One region of the Mesorhizobium sp. M1006 genome, then DNA from elsewhere that is predicted to be linked to it. Evidence: riboswitches for the same ligand, from Rfam matches in the RefSeq annotation. Region 1 holds a riboswitch; each other region holds the start of a gene.
The links. A riboswitch is a leader RNA that binds a small molecule or an ion and turns the genes downstream of it on or off. The one in region 1 is predicted to bind cobalamin.
Positions count from the first base shown of each region.

Region 2: it holds a riboswitch for cobalamin, as region 1 does, so the genes downstream of both, NKH60_RS00505 (CbtB domain-containing protein) here and metE (5-methyltetrahydropteroyltriglutamate--homocysteine S-methyltransferase) in region 1, are expected to answer to the same signal.
Region 3: it holds a riboswitch for cobalamin, as region 1 does, so the genes downstream of both, NKH60_RS00690 (DUF1636 family protein) here and metE (5-methyltetrahydropteroyltriglutamate--homocysteine S-methyltransferase) in region 1, are expected to answer to the same signal.

Region 1 covers NZ_JAMYMZ010000044.1:30,901-37,837, reverse strand. The annotation lists gene NKH60_RS27940 (adenosine kinase) at 1-433, shown strand, start outside; gene NKH60_RS27935 (transposase) at 466-1,128, opposite strand; gene NKH60_RS27930 (MFS transporter) at 1,418-1,669, shown strand; gene NKH60_RS27925 (helix-turn-helix transcriptional regulator) at 1,732-2,565, shown strand; gene NKH60_RS27920 (hypothetical protein) at 2,883-3,011, opposite strand; cobalamin riboswitch at 3,666-3,867, shown strand; gene metE (5-methyltetrahydropteroyltriglutamate--homocysteine S-methyltransferase) at 3,963-6,299, shown strand; gene NKH60_RS27910 (FMN-binding negative transcriptional regulator) at 6,408-6,626, opposite strand; gene NKH60_RS27905 (dihydrodipicolinate synthase family protein) at 6,661-6,937, opposite strand, start outside.
Region 2 covers NZ_JAMYMZ010000001.1:103,311-110,247, reverse strand. The annotation lists gene mgtE (magnesium transporter) at 103-1,500, shown strand; gene NKH60_RS00525 (MerR family transcriptional regulator) at 1,631-2,017, shown strand; gene NKH60_RS00520 (methyltransferase family protein) at 2,036-2,542, opposite strand; gene NKH60_RS00515 (heparan-alpha-glucosaminide N-acetyltransferase) at 2,559-3,557, opposite strand; gene NKH60_RS00510 (SRPBCC family protein) at 3,776-4,183, opposite strand; cobalamin riboswitch at 4,293-4,490, shown strand; gene NKH60_RS00505 (CbtB domain-containing protein) at 4,527-4,706, shown strand; gene NKH60_RS00500 (CbtA family protein) at 4,722-5,504, shown strand; gene cobU (bifunctional adenosylcobinamide kinase/adenosylcobinamide-phosphate guanylyltransferase) at 5,497-6,018, shown strand; gene cobO (cob(I)yrinic acid a,c-diamide adenosyltransferase) at 6,020-6,637, shown strand.
Region 3 covers NZ_JAMYMZ010000001.1:138,094-145,030, forward strand. The annotation lists gene NKH60_RS00670 (NADH-quinone oxidoreductase subunit C) at 1-228, opposite strand, end outside; gene NKH60_RS00675 (NuoB/complex I 20 kDa subunit family protein) at 234-815, opposite strand; gene NKH60_RS00680 (NADH-quinone oxidoreductase subunit A) at 806-1,171, opposite strand; gene NKH60_RS00685 (winged helix-turn-helix domain-containing protein) at 1,507-2,706, shown strand; cobalamin riboswitch at 2,736-2,939, shown strand; gene NKH60_RS00690 (DUF1636 family protein) at 2,978-3,412, shown strand; gene cobW (cobalamin biosynthesis protein CobW) at 3,409-4,449, shown strand; gene NKH60_RS00700 (cobaltochelatase subunit CobN) at 4,467-6,937, shown strand, end outside.

The DNA of each region.
Region 1 (6,937 bases):
GTCGGATTCGTTCTGCGTCGACCGCTACCGCGACGAATTCCTAGAGTTGATGCGCTCCGGCACCGTCGACATCGTCTTTGCCAACAGCCACGAGATCAAGTCGCTCTACCAGACCGCGTCGTTCGACGAGGCGCTGGCCCGGATCCGTAAGGATTGCAAGATCGCCGCCGTCACCCGCTCGGAAAAGGGCTCGGTGATCGTGCGCGGCGACGAGACCGTGACCATCAATGCGACCAGGATCCGCGAGCTGGTCGACACGACAGGCGCCGGCGACCTCTATGCCGCCGGCTTCCTCTACGGCTACACGCAAGGCCGCAGCCTCAAGGATTGCGGCGATCTCGGCTCGCTAGCGGCCGGGCTGGTCATCCAGCAGATCGGCCCAAGGCCACGCCAGAATTTGCGCAGAGAGGCCGAGCAGGCGGGGCTGCTGTAGGTGGCGAGCCAAGAACCAGCTGCCCACCCTCCTCAATCCAGCCCGAGCCTTTTCTTCAGTTCCGCATTCTCCTTGCGGAGACGATCGGCAAGCAGGCTCTTTAGCCGCTTGTTTTCTTCCTCGAGCGCGACGAGATCCTTCAGCCCGTCACTGTCCGCCGCAGGCGCCGCCGCCTTCTTCCAAAGATAGTATGTCTGTTCCGAGATGCCGGCTTGCTTCACCGCGCTCTTGAGAGTAGCGCCGCCGCCGATCGAGGTCTCGATCTGCGCCAGCTTCTGGGCACGATCCTTCGCGGAGTAGCTCTTTCGGCCCGTTCGCGCTGACGGCGGTGCTTCAGTGGTCGCGGATATCGGCTTGGCAGGCGCGCTCGCCTCAGCTTCTGGCTTCCTCGACCGCCGCGCTCTCGTCTTCGGTTTTGGCGTTTCGGTTTTGTCTGCCGGTTCGCTATGAACTACTGCTGACTCGGTCTCCAGGGGATTGGCCATGAAATGCTCCACTCGCGGTTTGTGCAAAGGTTCAGCATCAAGGGCCACTACAGTAGAGTCAACAAGCTGACGATTTAACGGCTCGACTTCCTTTGTTGTCTCGGCCATCGCCGCGGCGATGTCGAAATTGCCCCAGATGGAACGTGCGGATTTTTGATAATTGCGCTTTTGTTTGATTTCCACGGTGAATGGTCGCGTCTGCCGCCTCATAGTTCCTTCCTGAATAGGAGAATGAAGTCGCCGCTCGAATTTTTTGGCGCTTCCTGCTTAGCGCGGAGCATTATCGTATAGCCGCTCAACGGGCAAGTGATGCCGGTCTTCGATGGCTGACCATCTGGGGAGATTTGAGCGGCTTCGCACGTCCTGCGCATGCCTGTAAGGCCGCCAAGTTTTCTGGGTTAGCAGGCGCGCACTGTGGCAGCTTGGCTTGTACGGCGAGGCCATGGTTAAGTGAGGCGAAACAAATCCAGCCCCGCGGTCAATCCCGAGGCTTCCCACAATGGCGAAGAGAACATCTTCACTCGTTCCTTTTGAGCACAAGACCTTCCGTTCGCTATGGTCGGCTGCACTCATTTCGAACCTTGGCACCCTAGTGGAAGGTGCGGCGGCAGCTTGGCTGATGACGAGCATCGCAGCAGTAATTTTTGATCGCCCATTCGTGCTGTGTACCAGCCCTGTGTCTTGCGCAAGTGGTCACGAACGGCTGCCGGAGCCTCGAAGACGCCCTAAAAACACATGCTGCGATTTTTGAACACGCTTGACGTGTTAGATTAATTCATCCACGATGCGTGTGTTGAACACGCGAGGTGAGTTATGAACATGAAAGAGCTTAGGGTTCGACTGGGCATGACTCAAAAAGATTTGGCAGAGCAGATGGCAACAACGCAACAGACTGTGGCCCGTTGGGAAACAGGCAAAACGCAGTTGAACGTCGAGCAGATCAAGGACCTTTGTCTCACGTTGAAATGCACGGTCGAGGAGCTGCTGGGCTGGAAGATTGATGTCGAGGAGTGGCGCACGAGCCCGTTTGCAATTGCCGATGCCGAAACGCGATACGGCACGCTCAGAATCAAGACGACTGTTGGCAGCCGCCAATATCCTATCGATGAAAAGGCGCGTGAATCGATTTTACGTCAGTTGAAGGAACTTCATAATCTGCGTAGAAATAACACAAGCAGGCCATGGCTGTATTGTTGGAGCCTTGACAACAAAATACTCTTGATAAATCCGCAATATGTCCGCACCATTGAGCTTATCGGTGACGATGTAGAGGAGATGCCAGAATATTATCATCCAGAAATCTATCGGGCTTTGGATGACTGGGATAAGGGTGAGGTTTCAGGAAAGCTGAAGAAAGAATGCGATGCCATCATCGCAGAGATGGGTGATCAGGAAGCCGTGCGCATGGCCTCCTATGTTCGCGTCACATATGACGACGGAGAAGATGAGTGGAACTTCTTGGATGAAGAAACCGCTACGACTTTCTTCGGATTGGAAGCTGCGACCTTTGACGTTCCCCAGTGTAGTTTCGCCGAAGTGGAGGAAGAAGGTTACTACCGAGCGCGATACGCCAACCTTGATCGCGTCGCGGTGATGGAGGTTCCAAGCGACCGTTATCACAGATTGACCGCGCCCGAGGAAGCTTAGAACCATCCACGAAGGGCGCATGTTACATCTCGACCTTGCGTGGTGCGTTTTCAGTACGAGATGACGTTAAGCGTAGGTAGTGGCAGGTAAGAGTGCTCGACCAGAAGCTCAACTGCCTCCTCAATATCGCTGCCGATGTGCCGCAGGACACGTCCACGGGAGCGTGGATAGGCGTAAAGTTCCTGCACTCCACGGTCCGCTCTCCCATCGCCGGTGTGTGCCCGACGCCATCTTGTGGACGAGCTTGGCCGCCTGCACCCGGTTGTATTCCGGCTTGCGGTCCGCCTGGGCGGTCCGCCGCGATGGCTATCTCCATGTCAATCGGCGCCGAACTTTGACTGCCCGCTGCTTTTGATGAATTTGGCGAGGTCCCCGCATAAACTCTTGGTCTTCTCCTTGAGGCCCTGTGTCGCGAACTTGTGGTCCAGCAGGGCAAACAGGTCCAAGTCCCCTTCCGCCTGTGGCGACGCCCTCGGCTTCCCAATTGGGGACCGCTTCTGCGCGCTGCACCGTGGCGATTGTCCGCCCAAGACGCATCACAAGATCGAACGTCAAACCGTGCGCGTGCACGACGATTTGCCGCTCAGGCCTCATTTGGACAGGACTTGAGCTGGCCCGATGGTTTGAGCCGGGTTACCTTGAGCCGGTGGGCTGCGAACAAGCAGTTCGAGACATTGGCCTCGATCACGCCGCTGCGCCTGGCCTCGGTGTGCTCCCCCCGAAATCGTTGTGTCATATCACCGAGGGCATCACGGCCAACAGCTTCCACATGGGCAACAGCCTCTCCATTGAGCCGAATATGGTCGCGAGCAGATCACCAACGAAGCGGTCGGAACCTCGGAGCCGAAGTTCGACGCCGAGGTGGTTCGCATGATGCGCTAAGCAGCACCACGGCGCTTGCCGGTATGTTTGCTGCCGGCAGCCGACGAACTCCTATCCTCCTGGACAAGGGCGCCGTGCGTCATTGCTTTGATTTACCGGCCGCTCAAGGCTTCCACAGTTTTCGCTTTCGAGGCGACCTTTGGAACATGCCAACGGAAATTTAACATAACGACATAAACATTTCTTTATGCGGCGTTGACAAAGAAGCGAACTGCTGTGATTGTCTCCCGTGTCGTGGTTCTCCGTACGGCGCTGCCGCAGCGGAGCTAAGAGGGAAGCCGGTGCGATGCCGGCGCTGCCCCCGCAACTGTTAGCGGCGAGCCAACCCCACTCATGTCACTGAGGCGAATAGCCTTGGGAAGACGGGTAGCTGGCTATGACCCCGCGAGCCAGGAGACCTGCCACGGCGAATTACGTCCACAGGCGGGGTGTCTCGGTGGCCGCCGCAGCCTGGCGTTCGTGCCGGCCTGCTAGCGCCTTCCTTGTCACCGACGCCCCAACCATCGGGGTATGGCATGACTGTCTCTCATCAAATTCCTGTAGCAACGCTCGGCGTGCCGCGCTTCGGTCGTCGGCGAGAACTGAAATTCGCGCTTGAAAGTTACTGGTCCGGAAAATCTTCCGCCGCCGACCTTCTCACGACGGCGAAGGCGCTCCGTGCCGCTAGCTGGGAGGAGCAGCACGATCGCGGCGTGTCGAAAATCCCGTCGAACGACTTCTCGCTATACGACCATGTGCTCGACACCGCAGCCATGGTCGGCGCCGTTCCATCCCGTTACGGCTGGAATAGCGGCGAGGTCCCACTTGACATCTACTTCGCAATGGCGCGCGGCAACCAGGGTCAGACGGAGGATTGTCGACACGCTGGTCACCAGCAGGCGGCTCATCGGTCTGATGTAACCGCGATGGAAATGACCAAGTGGTTTGACACCAACTATCACTACATTGTGCCGGAACTCAACGATGATCAGACGTTCGCCCTCTCGTCGACGAAACCGGTCGATTACTTCATCGAGGCTAAAGCTCTCGGCGTTCACACACGCCCAGTCATCCTTGGACCGATCACCTTCCTCAAGCTGGCGAAATCGCCTGCCGAAGGATTCGATCCCATCGCGCTCCTGCCGCGGCTGCTGCCCGTCTACGAGCAACTCCTGCAGAGGCTGAAGCTGTCTGGAGCCGACTGGGTGCAGATCGATGAGCCAGCGCTTGTCCTCGATCTGAACCCGAACGAACGAGCTGCGTTCGAATTCGCCTATGGCCAGCTGTCGAAGGCCGCGCCCGAGCTGAAGATCATGCTGGCTACCTATTTCGGGCCGCTGGGAGACAATCTCGAAACCGCGGTTTCTCTGCCCCTGGCCGGGCTGCATATTGATCTCGTGCGCGCTCCCGAGCAGCTGGAAACGGTGGGTCGGCTCGCACCGAAGGATCTGGTGCTCTCGCTTGGCTTGATCGATGGCCGCAACGTCTGGCGTGCGAACCTGCCCGCCATTCTCGACCGCATCAAACCGATCGTCGCCGGCTGGCCCTTGGACCGCGTCGAGATCGCGCCTTCTTGCTCGATGCTGCACGTGCCGATCGACCTGCGCATGGAGACCGAACTCGACGCGGACATCAGGTCGTGGCTCGCCTTCGCGGCCCAGAAGACCGACGAGTTGGTGTTGCTGGCCCGGGCCCTGTCCCAAGGCAGGGATGCGGTGGCAGGCGCGTTGAAAGCGTCTGCCGAGGCTGCCGCCACTCGCGTGACATCCACGAAGATCCATGACCCGCTGGTTGAGGGGCGGATCGCCAGCATTGACGACAGCATGAAGCGACGAGAGAGCGCTTTTGCCGAGCGCTCCAGAGTCCAGGCCGGCACGCTCGGGCTGCCGCCGTTCCCGACGACGACCATCGGGTCCTTCCCGCAGACGCCGCAGGTACGCAGAGCGCGGGCCGCTCATGCGAAGGGCCAGCTGAGCTATGTCGACTACGAGACCTTCCTGAAGAAGGAGATCGAGGCTGCAATTCGCTGGCAGGAAGAGATCGGGCTGGACGTGCTGGTGCACGGTGAGTTCGAACGAAACGACATGGTACAGTATTTCGGCGAGCAGCTGTCCGGCTTCGCCTTCACCCAGCATGCCTGGGTGCAGAGCTATGGGTCGCGTTACGTGCGCCCCCCCATCATCTTCGGCGACGTATCGAGGCGCAATCCGATGACGCTGCGCTGGTGGCAATTCGCCCAGTCGCTTACGGAAAACCCTGTGAAGGGAATGCTCACAGGCCCAGTGACCATTCTCAACTGGTCTTTTGTTCGCGACGACGTACCGCGCTCCGAAGCATGCCGCCAGATCGCGCTCGCCATCCGCGACGAAGTGACGGATCTCGAATGGTCCGGCGCAAGGATGATCCAGATCGATGAGGCCGCGTTTCGCGAAGGATTGCCACTGCGCCAGTCTGATTGGAACGACTATCTCGACTGGGCTGTCGAATGCTTCCGGATCGCTTCAACGGGTGTAAAGGACGCGACTCAAATCCATACCCACATGTGCTATTCGGAGTTCAACGAGATCATCGACGCGATCGCTGAAATGGATGCGGATGTCATTTCGATTGAGACGTCGCGCTCGAAAATGGAACTGCTGGACGCCTTCACGAGCTCCAAATATCCGAACGAAATCGGGCCCGGAGTCTACGACATTCACTCACCACGTGTCCCGGAAGTCGGGGAGATTTCGGATCTCGTCATGCTTGCCCGCGAGCGACTGTCGGATTCCCAACTGTGGGTAAACCCGGACTGTGGCCTCAAAACACGCAAATGGGAGGAGGTCCGCCCTGCCCTCATGAACATGGTCGATGCAGCACGTGCGCTCCGGTAGAAAGTGTAGGCCGGAGGGTTTCCTGGTTGCTCACCATGTGGTGAGTGACCGGCTGCCGCATGTCGGCCGTGAATGCGCCAAAACGCGATCACATCCTTTGAAATAAAGTCACTCGAGCGAGAATGTGCACTTTCCTTCGGCACGTGTATTAATCGCGCAGGAGTAAAGGGTACCGTTTTCTCCCTGTGACGTGTCGAGTTCGAAGGGGATGTGATTGGCGTCGAGACCGCTCCGGCCATGGGTTATCAGCATGCCAAGTGCACTGTTCTCGATCAGTTCGTAGAGGACTTCTCGGCTCGGTTCATCGAAATGCGCGGGTACATACATGACAGGTTCCTTCACTGGCCGCCGGGTTCGCTATTCACCGGTTGACATCCGATGGCAAGCGTTCCAACTCGGCGGCGATCTGGCGCTTCGCTGCTGAGGGCAGAGGCAGGATGGGACGCGGGGGGTCGGCACTGCAAATGTCGAGCAAATCGGCAAGTGCATAGACGACGCGAAGGCTCGAGAACTCCTTGAAGAGGCTCCAGAGCGGCGCAAGCGTGGCATCGATCCGTCGCGCTTCGGCCGCATCGCCCTGCTGCGCCGCCGTGACGATCTTCACGCAGACCTCGGGCAGGATGCCGGCGAGGACGCTG
Region 2 (6,937 bases), on a different contig from region 1:
GCAAAATCGATTCCGATTGTCAGGATCATGGTCTAGACCTGACAGGCACCTTATCCGGAAATCCGATGGCGGGAGGCGCTGGTGGAAGGCCAGGACGAACAGATGACCGGCGCCAGGGCGGCCGAGGAGCGCCGCGCCGACATCTATGACGAGGACGGCGTCATCCTGTCGTCGTTCCTCGCCCAGATCGGTGCCGCGATCGCCGATCGCGATACGCTGACGCTGAAGCGCGAAGTCGACGATCTGCACCAGTCGGAACTCGGCCACCTGCTCGAGGCCCTGCACCCGGAACAGCGACGCGCGCTGGTCGAATTGCTGGGCAAGGATTTCGATTTTTCCGCGCTGACCGAGGTTGACGAGGCGATCCGCCGCGACATCGTCGACAGTCTGCCCAATGCGCAGATCGCCCAGGCGGTGCAGGAGCTCGATTCCGACGACGCCGTTTACATTCTCGAGGATCTCGACCAGGAGGACCAGGACGAGATCCTGTCGCGGCTGCCGTTCACCGAGCGGATCAGGCTGCGGCGTTCGCTTGACTATCCCGAAGAGACCGCCGGCCGCCGCATGCAAACGGAGTTCGTCGCGGTGCCGCCGTTCTGGACGATCGGCCAGACCATCGACTACATGCGCGAGGACAACAATCTTCCCGACCGTTTCAGCCAGATCTTCGTCATCGATCCGAGCTTTAAGCTGCTCGGCGCCATCGACCTCGACCAGATCCTGCGTACCAAGCGCTCGGTCAAGGTCGAAGAGGTCATGCATGAGACCAGGCATGCCATCCCGGCCACCATGGACCAGGAGGAGGCGGCACGCGAATTCGAACAATACGATCTTCTGTCCGCCGCCGTCGTCGACGAGAACGAGCGGCTGGTCGGCGTGCTGACCATCGACGACGTCGTCGACGTCATCCAGCAGGAGGCCGAGGAAGATCTGCTGCGCATGGGCGGCGTCGGCGACGAAGAACTCTCGGACAGCATCTTTTCGACCTCGCGCTCGCGCGTACCCTGGCTGCTGGTCAATCTTTTGACGGCTTTCCTGGCGGCCTCGGTGATCGGCCTGTTCGACCGCACCATCGAGCATATCGTGGCGCTGGCGGTGCTGATGCCGATCGTCGCCGGCATGGGCGGCAATGCCGGCTCGCAGACCATGACGGTCACGGTGCGGGCGCTGGCGACCAGGGACCTCGACATCTACAATGCCGGCCGCATCATCCGCCGCGAAATCGGGGTGGGCTTCATCAACGGCATCATCTTTGCCATCCTGATCGGCCTCGTCGCTGCTGCCTGGTTCCACGATCGCAATCTCGGCGGCATCATTGCGGCTGCGATGATCATCAATATGTTCGTGGCGGCTCTGGCGGGCATCCTTATCCCGCTGCTGCTCGACCGCTTCAAGATCGATCCGGCTGTGGCTTCGGCGGTTTTCGTCACCACGGTCACCGATGTCGTCGGTTTCTTTGCCTTTCTCGGGCTCGCCACATGGTGGTTCGGCGTGCGCTGAACGTCACCTCAATTGACTTTTACGTAAATGCCATGCGAGGCTTTGAAAGGTGCCTTGCCCGCCGATTCTGGTACGCGCCTCGGCGCCGGCCAGTTGGAACTCGCGGCGTGGCCGGGGCATTGGAGTGACGATGCGGGAATATTATTCGATCACGGAGCTGACCCGCGAATTCGACGTGTCGACGCGGACGTTGCGCTTCTATGAGGACGAAGGGCTGGTGCAGCCGGTAAGACGCGGCCGCACGCGGCTGTTCCGTCCGTCGGACCGGCATCTCATCCGCCAGATCATGCGGGGAAAAAGACTCGGCTTCTCGATCAACGAGATCCGCGAGATCATCCAGATGTACAGGGAGCCGCCCGGCGAGGTAGGCCAGCTCAAACTGATGATCAAGCGCATCGAGGAAAAGCGCGAGGATCTTCGCCAGAAACGCCGCGACCTCGAAGAGACCCTGGCAGAGCTCGACCAGGCCGAGGAATCCTGCGTCGAGCGGCTGGTGGAGCTCGGCGTCACCACCTAAGCCGGTGTCAGCCTCGGCTCAAATCCAGCGCCGCACCCTTTTGGCGTAGTCCCGGTATTTCTTGCCGAATTTGGCCGTCAGCACCTTCTCCTCGCTCTCGATCGTCAGCTTCTGCGTCAGGAACGCCGCGATGACTGCCAGCGGCAGGAACCAGGCGATCCCAGTGACAAAGGCGAGGCTGACCAGCAGCAGCGTGTTGGCGAGGTAGATCGGGTTGCGGCTGACGGCGAAGGGTCCGGTGGTCACCAGATGGTCAGGCACGCCGTTCGGGTTGAGCGTCGTCTTGGCGCGGATCATGGTGCGGATTGCCGTGAACCAGAGCGCGGCAACCGCCACCAACCCCACAAGGCCGGCGGCGAACAGGATGTCGCCGAGAAGATCGCCGATCCACGGCAGCGGATAGAACAGCCCTAGCGCGACGCTGACGATGATGGCAGCGATATAGATCAGCGGCGGCCATGGGATGTGCCCCAGCTTCGGCTGCCCAGGATTTTGCTGCATGGGTTTCGGGTGACTGTCGCTCATTATTGTCCTCCCTCGATTAGCGCGTTCCCGGTTCCGCCGCCTCGGTTTGGGCGGTGCAGGTGCCGGCGAGCTCGCCAATATGCGCCTTCCACTCTGGGGACTGGTCGTCGCTGTAGAGCCGGTCAAGCGAGGCTTCGCCCTGGAGAGTGTCCAGCATGCAGGCACAATAGCTGGAGCAGAACTCGGTGTCGCGTGCCTGCTCGCAGGATATCTGGCAGGATTTCAGAAAACGCACCTCCCTGGTTTCGGCCTGCGCCGGCATGAATTGCGAAAACAGCCAGACCGAGCCGATCAGCACCGGCTGATGGATCAGATAGAAAGCAAGGCTGTGCCGGCCGATGAAGACCAGCGGATTTGCCCAGCGGCCGGGCGCCAATGCCGACAGCCGCGTCAGCGCGCCGGAGGTGGCGGCGAGCTTGGTAACCGCGATGCCGGCAAGTACGGCGCCGAACCAGGGCAGCAGCGGCACGTAGTCGTTGGAGCGCGGGTTGGTCGCCGACAGGCCGACCCACCACAAAGCCGGATGATCGAACGTTTCGGATCGCAGGTAGAAAGGCGCAGCGACGACGAATACGGCGACAAGCAGCGTCAGCAGCGCCGGCAGGCGCAGGAACGCCAGGCCGAGCAGGCTGGCGAGCGCGATCTCATGCAATATGCCGAAGAAGATGAAGCCGTCGGGCGTGGCGATGCGGGTGACCAGCGATATTGCGAGCGCTGCCCCGGCAACCATGGCGAAGCGCTTCCAGAAGCCGGTCCAGCGGATTTTTTTGCCATGGGCGAGATAGAGGCTGATGCCGACCAGGAACAGGAAGCTCGAGGCGATGCAGCGCGCGTAGATTTTCCACCAGCCGAAGGCGGTGAGGCCGGGATCGGTGTAGCCGAAGAATTCGACGTCCCAGGTGAAATGATAGCTCGCCATGGCAAGCAAAGCGATGCCGCGTGCAATGTCGATAACGGCGATGCGCTTCGACTTCGGTTGATCCTGAACGGCTGCGGTCGGCGTGTCGATGCTCATGGTCTCGCTGTCTTGATTCAGCCCCGGCAAGACGACTATCACGGTTGCCACCGTCAAAAGAAGCAGGACCTTGCGTCGTGTTGGCGCCGGTCGGCATCAGGGCTGCTTTAGGCCACAGCCGGAAAGCCTTTGGCCGGCGTGCTGGCGTTCTTCGGCCTGGGCGCGGTTTTCGCGACGCTCGGGCTGCTGGCGGTGGCCTGCGGCTTCGTCACCTGGCGTTATCTGCCCAAATCGCTTTGATGTGCGAGCGCCGCATGGCGCTCGCGCACCCAGTTGTGGAAGCGGTGCAAGTCGTATTCCTCGGGCATCAGCACGCCGGCCTTGTGGCGCATCGAGCGCAGGCCCATCTGGTTGACCTCGCAGATATCAGCATCCTCCTCCAGCACCTGGGTACCGAACGCGACGATGTTGTCGATATCGGCGGCCGGATCGGCGAGCGCTTCGCGTCGCGGCAGACGAGCAGCCAGTTGCGATACCAGATGGCCTCGAGATCGCGCTGATAGGCTGCGATGTCCCAATAGGCTGTTTGACGGCAGCGTCGGCTCGGGCCGCGTCAGGCCGTTGTAGGGAATCGCTTGTTCGGGCTGGGTTGCATGCCGGCTTCCTCCCCATCCGCCAGCCGACACCCGGCTGCGAAAATTGTCAATCGCGGCGCCGGTCTGCGAACTTGGCGAGGCGGCGCATTCGCCACACGATCCGGCGGAATTTGGTTTGCCGGGCGCGGCGATTCTGCCTATAGTCGCTGATGTCGTCGGTTCCGTTTGGAACCAAGAGGGAATGCGGTGCGGGCGAAATTGTTTGCCCAATGCCGTGGCTGCCCCCGCAACTGTGTGCGGTAGTCCTCTCCATATGCCACTGAAGGTTCGCCTTCGGGAAGGTGGGGAAGGGCGCTGATCCGCGAGCCAGGAGACCTGCCGGCGACAGGAAACTGACTTCTATGCCCTCGGGTGGAGGGCGAAAGGACAAGACATGAATACCGCTTCCGTTTCGCTCGGCGCTTCCGCCTCCTCGCAGTCGCGTCTCATGCAGCTGGCGCTTGCTGCATTCCTCGGCATTTTCGTCATGGGCTTTGTCGGCTTCTCGCATATCGATGCGGTCCACAATGCCGCGCACGACTATCGCCATTCGATGGGCTTTCCCTGCCACTGACAAGGGGCTGACATCATGACACTGTTTCGCAACGTCGTGTTCATCGCGGCGATCGCAGGGCTTGTGGCCGGCGTGGCTCTCGCCTGCATGCAAGCCTATGCCACGGTGCCGCTCATCCTGAAGGCGGAAGTCTACGAACAGGCCGGCGGCGGCCATGACCATGCCGCGGCACCTGCGGCACCGGCCGAAAACGCCGCGGGCACGACGGCTATGAGCAGCGCCGCGCCGGCACCGGCTGAAGCAATGGCTCCGGCGGAAGACGAAGGCTGGGCGCCGGCCGACGGTTTCGAGCGCTTCGGCTTCAGCGTCGTTGCCAATATCGTCACCGGCATCGGCTTTGCGCTGGTCCTGATCGCGGTTTCGGAATTCGCCGGCGGCATCGGCAACTGGCGCCAGGGCCTGTTCTGGGGGCTTGCCGGCTTTGCCGTGTTCACGCTGGCGCCGGGCCTCGGCCTGCCGCCGGAACTGCCGGCGATGCCGGCGGCCGACCTTGTCCAACGCCAGATCTGGTGGTGGGCAACAGTGGTGGCGACCGCCGCCGGGCTCGGCCTTATCGCCTTCCGCAGATCGTTGCCGCTGGCGATCCTTGCCGTAGCGTTGATCGTGGCGCCGCATATTGTCGGCGCGCCGCAGCCCGATAGCTTCGAGACGGCGATCCCGGAAGGCCTGCACCACCAGTTCGTGGTGGCGGTGACGCTGACCAACCTGGTGTTCTGGCTGGTGCTCGGCGCGGTCGTCGGCGTGGTGCGCGGACGCTTCACGGGCACGGCGACCAGCCTGCGCGACAGCTTTGCCTGACCGCGCTGCCGGGGCACTTACCCTGGTCATCGGCGGTGCGCGCCCCGCCAAGTGCGCGCATGCCGAGAGCCTGGTGACGGTCGGCCCGCCGCCTTGGAGCTATATCGCCACGGCGCAAGCCTATGACGACGAGATGCGCCAGCGCATCGCGCTGCACCGCTCGCGCCGCGGCGCCGGCTGGACGACCATCGATGCGCCGCTCGACCTTGCCGGCGCGATCGGAGCGCTGCCTGACGGCCAGCCGGTGCTGATCGATTGCCTGACGCTGTGGCTGACCAACCATATGCTGGCCGACCATGATGTCGAGGCCGAATGCCGGAGGCTGGCCGATGTGCTGTCGCGGCCGCGTGGGCCGTGGTTCGTGGTGTCCAACGAGGTCGGCCAGGGCATCGTGCCGGACAATGCGCTGGCAAGACGGTTTCGCGACGCCGCCGGCCGGCTGAACCAGGACGTCGCGGCTGTTGCCGGCACCGTGCTTTTGATGGTGGCGGGGCTGCCGCTCAAGGTGAAATGACATGGCTGATACTATCGATCCCAAGGACGAGGAACGCCACCGCGCCAAGATGGCCAAGCGCAAGGCGGTGCAGGACGCCGAGGTCGCGGCCAAGACGGTCAAGAAGGGGCTGCTGATCGTCAACACCGGACCGGGCAAGGGCAAGACCACGGCCGCCTTTGGGCTGGCGCTCAGGATGCTCGGCTATGGCAAGCGCGTCGGCGTCGTTCAGTTCATCAAGGGCAAATGGCACACCGGCGAGAAAGACGCCTTTGCCGCCTTCGGCGACCGTGTCGTCTGGCACGCCATGGGCGAAGGCTTTACCTGGGAGACACAGGACCTGAAGCGCGACATCGCGGCGGCCGAGGCTGCCTGGGCGAAAGCGCTGGAGCTGATGGCCGAGCCGTCGATCAGCCTCGTGGTGCTCGACGAGCTGAACATCGCGCTGCGCTACGACTACCTCGATCTCGAAAAGGTGGTCGCGGCGCTGAAGGCGCGTCGCGAAGGCCTGCATGTCGTCGTCACCGGCCGCAACGCCAAACCGGTATTGGTCGAGGCGGCCGATCTGGTCACCGAGATGGGCGTGACCAAGCACCACTTCTCCGCCGGCGTGAAGGCGCAGCAGGGGATCGAGTTCTGAGGGGTGTTGCTGGCGCCTCTTCTTCCTTCTCCCCTTGTGGGAGAAGGTGGATTGGCGCGCAGCGCAAAGACGGTTGAGAGGTGCTGGCCGGGGCGCTGTTGGTGCCAAGCTGGAACACCCCTCATCCGGCCGCTTCGCGGCCACCTTCTCCCACAAGGGGAGAAGGGAAAGCCGCACGAAGCGGCTCGCCCCTGGAATGGTAAGGGTGAGGGGCGGCGCCGACCTGACGCGATTATTTGAGGCGTAGCCTTATTTTGTTCTTGCTTTGTGCCGGCAGCTATGCTACTAATTTGGCTATGG
Region 3 (6,937 bases), on a different contig from region 1:
ATAGACGACGTCGAAGCGCTTTGCCCGTGACGGATAATCGGCGCCGCAGACGTCGATGATCGAAATGAACTGGCATTTCGGGTCGTCGCGCAGGAAGGTCACCACCTCGATCAGGTCGCGCGGCTCGACCGAGATGGTGAGTTCGCCATAGGCGAACACCGCCTCGCCGATCCGGCCGATCAGCTTCTCGCCGAGATAGGTCGAGAGGTCATTCAACGCCTGGGTCATGCCGCTCACCGCTCGATCGTGCCGGTGCGGCGGATCTTCTTCTGCAGCAGAAGGATGCCGTAAAGCAGCGCTTCAGCGCTCGGCGGGCAGCCGGGCACGTAGATGTCGACCGGCACGATGCGGTCGCAGCCGCGCACCACCGAATAGGAATAATGATAATAGCCGCCGCCATTGGCGCATGAGCCCATCGAGATGACGTAGCGCGGCTCCGGCATCTGATCGTAGACCTTGCGCAGCGCCGGCGCCATCTTGTTGGTCAGCGTGCCGGCGACGATCATGATGTCGGACTGGCGCGGAGACGCGCGCGGCGCCACCCCGAAGCGCTCGCTGTCATAGCGCGGCATCGACGTGTGGATCATCTCGACGGCGCAGCAGGCGAGGCCAAACGTCATGAACATCAGCGAGCCGCTGCGCGCCCAGGTGATCAGCGCCTCGGTCGAGGTGACGAGAAAGCCCTTGTCGGCGAGCTCGTTGTTGATCTCCAGGAAGAATGGATCATCCTCCCCCACCGGCCTGCCGGTGTTGGGGTCGATGAGACCCTTGGGCTTCGGCGCGACGAGCGTGCCGGAACTGTCGTTCAATCCCATTCCAGCGCTCCTTTTTTCCATTCATAGGCAAAGCCGATGGTCAGCACCGCCAAAAACACCATCATCGACCAGAAACCGAGCATGCCGATCTGGCTGAACGACACCGCCCACGGAAACAGGAAGGCCACCTCCAGATCGAAGATGATGAACAGGATCGACACCAGGTAGAAGCGGATATCGAACTTCATGCGGGCGTCGTCGAACGAGTTGAAGCCGCACTCGTAGGCGGAAAGCTTTTCCGGATCGGGGTTGCGGTAGGCCACCAGGAACGGTGCGGCGAGCAGCGCCAGCCCGACGATCAGCGCCACGCCGATGAACAGGACGATGGGCAGGTACGAACCTAAAAGTGCGTTCATGCTGCAGTTTCCGTTGGCGGCCAATCCACTCTGATTACAGCACCGGACCCACTTGCGGAAGCGTGACAGTTTAACCACTGAACCGTTTTAAGGGGGCTCTATGCTGCAACGCGGCGAGGGTTAGCGCAGCGCTTTCGGCGAAGCAAGTCAAACCTTGTTCAAATCGCGGTGCTGGACGGCATATCCGGGAAAACTGGTCCGATCCGCTCCTGTTTGATTTCCTTCACTTTTTACTCCACTTTTCTCTCCTGACATGGATGCCGCCAAAACCCTGTTAGCATGGCACGGAATCGCAGGTCATTTTCTCTGTCTAAAATCGTCCGGATGCCGCCTTCATGAAGGAAAAAATCTCGCTCGCCATGGCCCGCCGCATTGCGCTCGCGGCACAGGGATTCAATGACCCGCGCCCCACCGGCACGCCTGACCGCCGGCATCTGGCCCGCGTGCTTGCCCGTACCGGCCTGCTGCAGATCGATTCCGTCAGCGCCGTGGTGCGCGCCCACTATATGCCGCTCTATTCGCGGCTTGGCCCCTACAAGCTGGCGCTGCTCGACGACGCCGCCGTAACGCGCAAGCGCATGGTCTTCGAATATTGGGCGCACGAAGCCTCCTTCTTGCCGGTCGAGACCTATCCGCTGATGCGCTGGCGCATGCAGCGGGCCGAGTGCGGCGACGAAATGTACAGCGGACTGGCCAAATGGGGCCGCGAGCACGCCGCCTATATCGAAGACATCTATCGCGAGGTCGCCGAACGAGGCCCGATCGCGGCGTCGGCTTTCGAAGGGCAGAAGGGTTCGGGTGGCTGGTGGGGCTGGAGCCATGCCAAGCACGCCTTCGAATGGCTGTTCTGGGCCGGCCGCATCACCACGGCGCATCGCCGCGGCTTCGAACGGTTCTACGATCTGCCGGAGCGCGTGCTGCCGCCAACAATACTGAGTCTGCCAACGCCCTCCCCCGAAGACGCTCACCGCGAATTGCTGCGCATCTCGGCCCGTGCCCACGGCATCGCCACGGCAGGCGACCTGCGCGACTATTTCCGCCTCTCGCCCGCCGACATCAAGGGTCGCATCGAGGAGCTGGTCGAGGCCGGCGAGCTGTTGCCGGTGAGCGTCGACGGCTGGAACAAAACAGCCTATCTCCACAAGGACGCCCGTTTGCCGCGCAGGATCGAGGCGCGCGCCTTGCTCGCGCCGTTCGATCCTGTCGTCTTCGAACGATCGCGCACCGAGCGGTTGTTCGACTTCCACTACCGCATCGAGATCTACACGCCGGCCGAAAAGCGGCGGTATGGCTATTATGTGCTGCCATTCCTGCTCGGCGACAGCATCGTCGGGCGCGTTGACCTCAGGGCCGACCGGCCGGCCGGCGTATTGCGCGTCCATGCCGCCTATGCGGAGCCCGGCGCCCCGCCACAAACCGCTGCCGAACTCTTCAAGGAATTGAAGCAGATGCAGGGCTGGCTCGGCCTGGAACGCATCGAGGTGACCGCTGCCGGCGATTTGGGCCGGCCGCTCGCGGATATCGCCGCGCCATAGACGTGCGTTGACACAACTGCCTCCACAAGCCTAAATCCGTTCCAGACGGTCCCCTGCCCGCAACGGCAGGGGCCAAGAGGGAATGCGGTGCGAAATCTCGATTTCAAATCCGCGGCTGTCCCCGCAACTGTAAGCGACGAGCCAAGGCCGAAAACCACTGGGATATTCCCGGGAAGGCGGCACCCAGGCGATGACCCGCGAGCCAGGAGACCTGCCGTCTAGGACCTAAGAATCCGATCGCCTGGCGGGTTTTCCGGGCAAGGAGCCTGATTTGGAACGCGACAGCAGTTTTCCGGCTGAGACAGCGGATTTATTGTCCGGCCATGGTGATTCCCCGGCCGGCGTTACCGTCATCGTCTGCTCGTCCTGCCGTGACGAGACCGGTTCGGACGCTCATCCGCGCGCTGGCGAACTGCTCGCAGAGGACACGCGCCGCGCTGCTTCCAGCGAAAACATCAAAATCCGCACCGTCGAATGCCTCGGCAATTGCAAGCGCCGGCTCAGCGCGGCCATGCTGCGCGACGGCTGCTGGAGCTACGTCTTCGGTGATCTGACCACGACCAGCGGCGCCGATCTCGTCACCGGGGCAAAGCTGTTCGCCACCTCGACGGATGGGCTCATTCCATGGCGCGGCCGTCCCGATTGCCTGAAGCGCGGCCTGGTTGCCCGCATCCCTCCCCTTGACCTTTTGAAGGACCTGACATGACCGCTGCCTCCCTTTCGCGCGTTCCCTGCACCGTGGTCACCGGCTTTCTCGGCGCCGGCAAGACGACGTTGATCCGCCATTTGCTCGAAAACGCCAAAGGCAAGCGCCTGGCCATCATCGTCAACGAGTTCGGCGACATCGGCATCGACGGCGAGATCCTGAAGGGCTGCGGCATCGACACCTGCCCCGAGGAAAACATCGTCGAGCTGGCCAACGGTTGCATCTGCTGCACCGTCGCCGATGATTTCGTCCCGGCGCTGGACCAGATCCTGTCGCTGACGCCGAGGGTCGACCACATCCTGATCGAGACATCCGGCCTCGCTTTGCCCAAGCCGCTGGTCCAGGCCTTCCAGTGGCCGTCGGTGAAAAGCCGCGTGACGGTGGACGGCGTCATTGCCGTGGTCGACGGACCGGCGCTGGCTGATGGCCGCGTAGCCAACGACATGGACGCCCTGCAGGCCCAGCGCGCGCAGGACCAGACGCTCGACCATGACGATCCGGTCGAGGAAGTGTTCGAAGACCAGCTCGCCTGCGCCGACCTGATCATCCTGTCGAAGAGCGACCTGATGGACGCAGCCGGCTCGGCCCGTGCCAATGCCGTCATCGGCAAGCACGTTGCGCGGGCGGTGAAGATCGTACCGACTTCGCAAGGCAAGGTCGACCCGTCGGTGCTGCTCGGCCTCGGCCTCGCCGTCGAGGACGACATCGAGAACCGCAAGACCCACCACGACGACGAGCTCGACCACGAACATGACGATTTTGACTCGTTCGTCATCGACATCACGTCTGTGTCCAACCCGGACGAGCTCGCACAACGGGTCGCCACGGCGGCGGAGGAAGAAAACGTGTTGCGCGTCAAGGGTTTCGTCGAAGTCGGCGGCAAGCCGATGCGGCTCCTGCTGCAGGCCGTCGGTCCGCGCGTCAACCACTATTACGACCGCGCCTGGACCGCCGAAGACGACCGCCGCTCGCGCCTGGTCGTCATCGGCCTGAAAGGGCTGAACCGCCCGGCCATCGAGCGTATCCTCGCCGGCTGACCCAGGTACGAGCCGCGATGCACATCCTCACCACCACATCCGCCTCGCTCGACGATCTCGCCGAGCCTGTCGATCTCAGGCAAACGCCTGCGGATGTCGTGGCGCTGTCCTTCACCGACAGCGACCTGGCCGGGCTGGCGGCGGCGTGGAAGGCAGATGCGCACCGCCTGCCGTCGATGCGGCTCGCCGCCTTGCGCGACCTGCGCCATCCGATGTCCGTCGACCTGTGGATCGACAGCGTCGCCCGCCACGCCAAGGTCATTCTGGTCCGCATCCTCGGCGGCTATGACTGGTGGCGCTATGGCTGCGACCAGCTCGCCGCTATCGCGCGAAATCGCGGTATCAAGCTGGCGCTGCTGCCGGGCGAGAGCCACGACGAGGATTTGCGGCTGATCGAAGGCTCGACGCTGCCGCGCGAGGAGTTGGACGGCCTGCTTGGCTATTTCCGCGAGGGCGGACCGGCAAATATGACGGCGCTGGTGCAGAGGCTGGCAAGTCTCGCTGGATCGGGTGCGGCTGTAGCCGAACCTGTCAGCGTGCCAAAGGCGGGATTTTACGAGCCGGGACTGGGGGTCGCAGAACGCGGCGTCCCCCTCCTCCTCGAGAGGAGGGTCCGGCCGCAGGCCGGGGGCGGGATCCTCTCCGAAGCGCGCCTACACAAAACGTCGACCACTGCCGTGACGACCCCACCCGGCCGTGCGGGCCACCCTCCCCTCGAGAGGGAGGGGGACGTCGTGCCAATTCTCTTCTACCGTTCGATGCTGCTCGCGGCCGATGTCGCGCCCATCGACGCGCTTTTCGAAGCCCTGCGCCACCGCGGCATGGTTCCCGTGCCTATGTTCGTCTCCAGCCTCAAGGACCCGGCGTCGCTCGCCTTTGTCGAAACCGCGCTCGCAACCCTGAAGCCTGCCGCCATCATCACCGCCACAGCTTTCGCCTCGGGTGCCGAGCCCGGCGTTGAAACCCTGTTCGACCGCGCCGGCGTGCCCGTGTTCCAGGTCATCGTCGCAACCACCCGCCGCGACATCTGGCAAACCAATCAGCGCGGCCTGGCGCCCGCCGACCTTGCCATGCATGTCGTCCTGCCCGAGCTCGACGGCCGCATCCTGGCCGGCGCCATTTCATTCAAGGGCGAAAGCGAAACCGACCCGGCGCTGGCCTTCCGCGCCTTCGCCAACCGGCCTGAGCCCGACCGCGTGGCGCAAGTGGCGAACCGTGTCGAGGCCTTCGTGCGCCTGCAGCGGACGCCGCGTGCGGAGCGCAAGCTCGCCATCCTGATCCCCGACTATCCGAGCGCCCCCGGTCGCACCGGCTACGCGGTTGGTCTCGACGTGCCGTCCAGCGTGCTGGCAATGCTGCGCGACCTCAGCGAACAGGGCTACGCCGTTGAAAGCATTCCACAAACGCCGCGCGAGTTGCTGGATGCGTTGGAAAAGGACAGCCAAGGGCTGGCATTGAAGGAGTATTTGACCTTCTCGACGGAATTGCCGCCGTCGGCCATCGCTGCGGTGGAAGCCGCATGGGGAAATCCAGAAGATGAGACAGGTTTGTGCGAGGCACCCCCCTCTGTCCTGCCGGACATCTCCCCCTCAAGGGGGGAGATTGGCAGTTTCGCCGACGGCTCTCTCTCAACATCCTTGGTGATTGGCGAAAGCCGAGACAACAGCGCAATCTCCCCCCTTGAGGGGGAGATGTCCGGCAGGACAGAGGGGGGTGTTCGAGCGCCTACGGCAAAATTCCCCTTCCGCGCAGCCACCTTCGGCAACATCACCGTAGCCCTCGCCCCCGATCGCGGGCGCTCCATGAACCGCCGCGCCGACTATCACGACCCGACGCTGCCGCCGCGCCATGCGCTGGTCGCCTTTGGGCTCTGGCTGCGCAAGTCGCTCGGCATCCATGCAATTGTCCATGTCGGCGCCCATGGCACGCTGGAGTGGCTGCCCGGCAAGACCGTGGCGCTCAGCGAAAACTGCTTTCCCGAGATAGTCACCGGTCCCCTGCCCGTCATCTATCCCTTCATCGTCTCCAACCCGGGAGAGGCAGCGCAGGCCAAGCGGCGCATTGCCGCCGTCACGCTCGGCCATCTGCCGCCGCCGCTGACCGGCGCCGGGCTGGACGAAAACCAGCACAGGCTTGAACGACTGGTTGACGAATATGCCCAGGCCGACGGGCTCGACCGTCGCCGCCGCGACCGCCTGGCGAAGCTGATCGTCGAGACGGCGGAAAAGACCGGCCTCGCCTCAGAGGCAGGCGTCGCCAGGACCGATGCGGCCGACGAGGCTTTGCGCCGCATCGACGCCTGGCTCTGCGATCTCAAGGATTTCGCCATCAAGGACGGCCTGCACATTTACGGCCGCTCGCCGGAAGGCGAGGCTGATCCGTTGTGGCGGCAAAGCGCGGCAGCTGAAAAAACCGCGCTGCTTGCCGCCCTCGACGGCCGCCACGTCGCTGCCGGTCCGGCCGGTGCGCCGGCGCGTGGCCGGAGCGA